Regions from separate parts of the Paenibacillus sp. EKM212P genome, predicted to be linked through region 1. Evidence: riboswitches for the same ligand, from Rfam matches in the RefSeq annotation. Region 1 holds a riboswitch; the other holds the start of a gene.

What was found. Region 1 has a riboswitch for FMN ahead of G9G54_RS04760 (DMT family transporter). Riboswitches for the same ligand answer to the same signal wherever they lie in the genome.
Region 2: linked by a shared signal. The riboswitch ahead of ribE (riboflavin synthase) and the one ahead of G9G54_RS04760 (DMT family transporter) in region 1 are both predicted to bind FMN.

The regions. Positions count from the first base shown of each region.
Region 1 covers NZ_JAAMNR010000001.1:1,000,480-1,003,652, reverse strand. The annotation lists gene G9G54_RS04765 (methyl-accepting chemotaxis protein) at 1-255, opposite strand, end outside; gene G9G54_RS04760 (DMT family transporter) at 497-1,444, opposite strand; FMN riboswitch at 1,617-1,761, opposite strand; gene G9G54_RS04755 (ABC transporter permease) at 1,883-2,578, opposite strand; gene G9G54_RS04750 (ABC transporter ATP-binding protein) at 2,571-3,173, opposite strand, start outside.
Region 2 covers NZ_JAAMNR010000002.1:457,168-460,340, forward strand. The annotation lists gene ribB (3,4-dihydroxy-2-butanone-4-phosphate synthase) at 1-577, opposite strand, end outside; gene ribE (riboflavin synthase) at 638-1,303, opposite strand; FMN riboswitch at 1,634-1,807, opposite strand; gene G9G54_RS08265 (IDEAL domain-containing protein) at 1,876-2,343, opposite strand; gene G9G54_RS08270 (thiamine pyrophosphate-dependent enzyme) at 2,563-3,173, opposite strand, start outside.

The DNA of each region.
Region 1 (3,173 bases):
AAGCACGTCCAGGTCTTTCATAATGGGCGCTACATACTGATTGACATTGCTCCGGATCAGATACAGATTCGTGTATACGGAACCGCCCATTTGCTGACTGAGTTGTGTTGTAGCCCCCTGATAGGAAAAGTACCCGATAAGTACGCTCGGAATCAATAACACAGCCAAAAAAGATATTATTAATCTTGTCCTCATTAAATAAAACTGCTTGAGAAACCTGTTCCACCACGGAACTGTTTGTTTTGTTTTAGTCATAGCTCTTGCTCCTCTGTGTCTGATGATCACTACATTGTTTTATTCGACAGAAACCGACTAATTTTATAGATGTAATCTTTGAGAAACGAAGAATAATTACATGTTTTAGACACTTTTTCTGAAAGATAGGTCTAAAGTGCTATATTTTATATGAATACGAATACATAAAAAAGCCAAATCGGAGATGCAAAAGCATCTTCACGATTTGGCTTGGGTGAGTCATGAAAGGGACGTTGAACTGTTAATTTTTTTGCTGACGTGAAATCATAAAGAGCGTAATCCAGATGAGCATAAAACCAGTCAATTGCGCTACAGTGACAATTTGCTGAAAGGCGATCCAGTTAATCACGACACCAACCATGGGAAAGCTCAGTTCTGCCATCGTAGCATAAGACGCTTTGGTCGTACTTAAGCCTTTGTAATACAGCAGCAAGCTGAGAAGACCCGGAAGCAATGCCTGCAATAGCAGATTGATAATCACAGCTGCGCCCGCCCATGTACCGGCAGGCATATTCCATGGCGCATGCTCTACAGAGGTGAGGACAATCAGCAGAGGGAGCGCCACCATGAAGCGGAGGGAGGTTACTGTTTCATATTTCATTGAACGAAGCAAGTAACTTCCCATGACTGTCGAACCGCCCCACAGCACTGCTGCACCGAGTGCAAGCAGACTACCAACCTGAACAAAATCACGAACATGTCCGAAGGGGAGCGACCAACCGAAGGTCAGAAGATACGTCCCGAACAGAGCGACGACAATTAATAATCCAAAATGACGCGGCAACATTTCCTTCAAAATAATACGGGCTAGAACAATAGCGACCAAGGGTTGAAGTTTCTGGAGTAAGAGTACAGCATTCAAATCACCATTGCTGAGTGCCATAGTGAAAATCACGCTGGCCAGAGCCGAGCCGCCCCACGAGACGAATAAAATAGCGAAAACTTGACGAAGCCGTACCGCTTTGAGTTCCTCACGATGTTTCCACAGCATCGGTGTCAGAGCAAGGAAGAGCAGCACATGCTCCATAAGTACAATTTGTGTTGAAGTAAATGACTTTAGCAAAATAATACGAAAAAGCGGGTCTGCGCCCCACAAGGCTGCTCCAATTGCGACCAGCCAAAAACCGCTTTTCATGTGGGAGCTACGATCAAAACTTTTGGATGTTAGTACAGTAGAAGATTGACTCATACTCAATTAGCTCCTTGCGAATACAGGACCGGTGGCACAAAAACCCCCGTCCATGGCGAAAGGCCATGCAAGACGGGGGTTGATCAAATAAACTTGCCGCTTTATGCAAGTTAAATGAAGTTACTGCAAAACTAATAACGCAGTATTCATCCACTTCGCGGCATGTTGATATTTCGATCTTCTTCCATCCGGACTTTACCGTCGGCTTTGGCATCTCACCAAATCAGTCCGTATCCTGTTGCCAGATACAGAGTCGCGGGCTTAGCTCCATGAGCCATACCGCCGGTTGGGAATCTCACCCTACCCCGAAGATCCTTATTCCGTTTTTAATTTCTCCTATAGGATATACCTGTTTTAGAATGAAGTCCAGTGAAAAATGTGTGTATATCTAACAATGATTTTCATCTGTTTTTTGAAAGCGCTCTACGAAATTACATATTACGAGGTAATATCCTTATACTCAATACGTCGAATCGCCGCATAAGCCACAAGCATTCCTAGTAGAGAGAAGCCAATTTGCACGGGGGCTATGGAGCTAAGTGTAGCGCCGTTATTATTGGAGAAAAGCAATGCTACAATCAGGATTGAGGTCACAATGGTGGTGGGTACAGAGTATCTTCGCATCCCCATATACAGCGGAACCAATCCCATAAAGCTGGCAGCAACGGCATTGATCAGCGTCCGTGCTGATTGTTGGCCCAGTATGGAAAGAGTAAGGTTATCCGGTACAATCAAGACAAACTGGTTGAGCAGATGAATAGCAGCCGTAATCATTATTTCCGAAATAATAATAGACAAGAACGTAAACAGCAGCACAACCAAGAGCTTGGCGATCATCAGCTTTTGACGGTGAATCGGATACATAAACAAGATCGTAATCGATTTGGATTTAAATTCTCCGACGATAAAGCGGCATAGCAAAACGGAGGAAAATACAATAAATGTTGCTCTCACAAAATTGTCTATTAGATCCAAGAGTTGAGTGTACTGTGTGAATTCGGGTATTCCTTCACTTTGACTGTCCAGCGCGATAATACAGAGCAGACCAAGAATGCATGCATTGGCGATCAGTGCTGATCGGATATAACCCGCGAGATGAAATTTTTTCAGCTCCAACTGCATCAATTTAAGCATGGAGATCACCTCCGTTTAACAGGCGCAAAAAGTAGTCTTCCAGCGTGCTGCTTTTCTGATGAATGGAATCCACCTCTATATCATTTAAAATGAGCGTTTTCGTAATTTGTTTCTGCGGTACATTTGAATCGTAAATACGTATACTCTGTTCATTTAGTACCCTAATATTATTCAGATTCAGATGATGGGAGAGGACGTAGGTCGCTTTTTTACAATCGTTGGTCGTAAATTCGATATATTCCGTATTGGTTTCCCGCACCTGCTCCATCGATACTTCCTCAATCAGTCGTCCGTGATTAATCACGCCTACCGTATCCGCAATCTGCTCTATTTCCGCTAAAATATGACTGGACACGAGCAGAGTCATCCCATATTCCTTGCATAGCATGTGGAATAATTGGCGGATTTCCTTGATTCCCACGGGGTCCAGACCATTAATGGGTTCATCCAAAATGAGTAGCTCTGGCTTAGTCGCAATAGCGCGGGCAATCCCGAGACGTTGCTTCATTCCCAGCGAAAAATCCTTTACCGGCTTGTCATCCGCATTTCGCAAATTCACTAATTCCAGGGCATCCCGAACAGCCTGCTTATTGTA
Region 2 (3,173 bases), on a different contig from region 1:
CATCTTCCTTTATAATTTCGCAAATGACCCCAGCAGGCTTGAAGCCACTGAGTCGGGCCAGATCAACAGCCGCTTCAGTGTGACCAGCACGCTGCAAGACACCACCATCGCGAGCAATCAGCGGGAACATGTGACCAGGCTTGCGGAAATCACTGCCTGTGACTGCTTCGTCTGCCAAGGCGCGTACAGTCAAGGAGCGCTCGGCCGCTGAAATACCCGTTGTTGTCTCCATATGATCTACCGATACCGTAAAGGCAGTACCGTGGAAATCTGTATTTTGCTCTACCATAGGATGCAATTCCAAGGCCTCGGCTCTTTGTCGTGTGATTGGCACACAGACCAACCCGCGACCTTCTGTAATCATGAAATTAATGACCTCAGGCGACGCTTTTTCAGCCAAAGCGATAAAATCGCCTTCATTTTCGCGCTGTTCATCATCCACCACAATAACAACTTTACCGTTTTTTAAGTCCTCCAACGCTGCTTCGATGGAATCCAAACGAATCTCTTCGTCATGTTCCAACTCGCCATGCTCTATGACGTTTGCCATTGCACTTGTTTGGCTACCTCTATCCATAACACTTTCCTCCTTATGTCTTGTGCCACGAATGCTCCTAAACAGGCTTACCCTTCAATATCAGGCAAAGCCGTGTTTCGCCAAATAGTCCAAACTGAGAGGAGCTTCTTCTACTCTCTCCGCCTCCGCTGCACCTCTGTAATTTAAAAGCTGTTCTACATATTTGCCCAAAATATCGCATTCGATATTGACGGTATCTCCCTCACGTTTGGCTTGTAAGGCCGTTTCGGATAAGGTGTGGGGAATAATGGATACGGCAAAGGTATCTCTCGTACGCTGTGCGACTGTGAGGCTGATACCATCAATTGTGATTGACCCTTTGAGAAGAATATATTTAAATAATGTTTGATTTTTAGGCTCAATTTCGAACACAACTGCATTCTGATCTGATGTTACCCCGCGAATCGTTCCCGTCCCGTCCACATGTCCTTGCACGATATGTCCTCCGAACCTTCCGCTCGCCGCCATCGCTCGCTCCAGGTTGACTCGGCTGCCTGATCTCAACTCTTTCAGATTACTGCTGCGAAAGGTTTCCGGCATCACATCAACCTTAAAGTCTTTCGTACCGATCTGTATCGCCGTCAGGCAAACGCCATTCACTGAGACACTGTCTCCTATTTTCAAATCGCCCAACACCACGGAACCCGAAATCCCCAGCACCATCGCTTCACCGCTTTTGGAAATAGTTTGAATGCGACCCACTTCCTCGACCAATCCGGTAAACATGCCTTCACTCCTTTCCACTACATTTCAGTTTATCCCTAATTCATCAGCTATAAGCGCAAAAAACCCCCAGTTCGGATTCAATCCGTCATGGGGGTGATGAGAGTCACATTTGTAGTATACAAGCGCAGTTCATATGCATCTTAAGACGACATGAAATCATAGGTTTGCCAATAGAAAGCATGACTGAGGATACAACCAAATACGCTCTGAACACCATCAAAAAGAAAGCTTAAGCAAACTATCGCCCGATGCTGTCCTACAACGAAATAAGCCGTACGCACAATTGGGTATGCTAAAAATCGGCACATGTCACGTCATGCACATGCGCTTCGTATCCTTCTCCCATCCAGACTATACTGTCGGTCCCGGATTTGCACCAGGTCCACCTTCTGCCGATCATTCAGCATCCGGGTCACGGACTAAGCCATGCTGTTTCTCACAAAAACGGTCCACAAACATGTCATCACCGCCGGTGGGGAATTTCGCCCCGCCCCGAAGGATCTTGCTCTTATTTAATTGAATTAACATTAAACTTGTTACGTATATTAGCACCGACTTCTAAAAAAAGCAAGTTATCTAATAGAAGCTCCTGCTTTGGTTTTGACATATTGGCTGGAGAGTTCTTCAAACCAGGTTTTATCATTCATATGAAGCGCCAAGTCAATCAGATCGGCCAGTTCCTCGACTCCCAACTCTGTTGCATGATCAAAGGTAATTACGGCTGAAGCAACCGGTCCCCGTCCTTCCTCAGAACATGCTTCATAATCCAGTCGCACATCAACATGTCCGTCAATAAACTCGCATTTCAGAAAATAAATAATTTCGCACATTAAAATGGGGCGTACCTGTGTTTCTAACACGCAATCCATCACCTTGGCAGAATAATGCTGGTTCGTCAGCGTGAATTTGTGTTCTGTCGCTGCCAACGATGCCCGTCCAAAATCATCCGTAAACTTTAGCTCCACTGGCTTGATGTTCATAACCTTAGGGATCTGCTTCTTTATAATTTCGATTATTTCAACTGTATTCAGCTTAATCATTACCTGCACCTCATTGCATCTTAAAATTCAGAAGAAAACTTTTTAACGTGCCTCTTATAGGCCTCCACTCCTATATCGGAAATCATTACCTGTTTTTTTATGCTTCAACCCATAAACGACAAAAAAGATTCTTTGCGCAATAAACGCAAAGAATCTTGATTGAACCACTACAGTAACAGCGGCTAACAATGTTAATCGATGATTATGCAAAAAACGTAATTATAGCTCTGAAATTTCATGTTTCTTTTTCAGGATAGTCCAGCGACGCTCAATCTCCTGCTCAAAGGTAGCCAGCGTAGCCTCCTCCTTGAGAAGATGCTTCGTTTTACCCATTAATTTCAACCATTCAGCAGCTGGAATCCGTTTTCCCTTGTCTTCCGGATTGTACGTAATCGTCGTACTGCCTTGCTCTATTTCGTACAAAGGAAAGAAACAAGACTCGACTGCAGCGCCCACAATGCTGGTGCCCAGTCTGTCTTCGGATTTCCAATTCAGCGGGCAGGCGCACAGGATCTTACCATAGGCCGTACCCACGTTGTTCGCATACCATTGAGCCTTGGCTGCTTTGCGCAGCATATCCTGCGGATGACTTTCAGCTGCTGTAAAAGCATACGGAATGTTACAAGCAGCCATGATTTGCACGGTATCCTTGTGATGTCCTTGCTTTCCTTTTTGCATTTTCCCTACACCTGACGTACTAGTCATGTGACCAACCGGAGTGGAGTATGATTGCTGTGAACCTGTATTCATGTACCCTTCGTTATCATATTCCAGCATGATCAGCTTATGATTACGCAGAGCCGCACCAATGGCAGAACCCATACCTATAT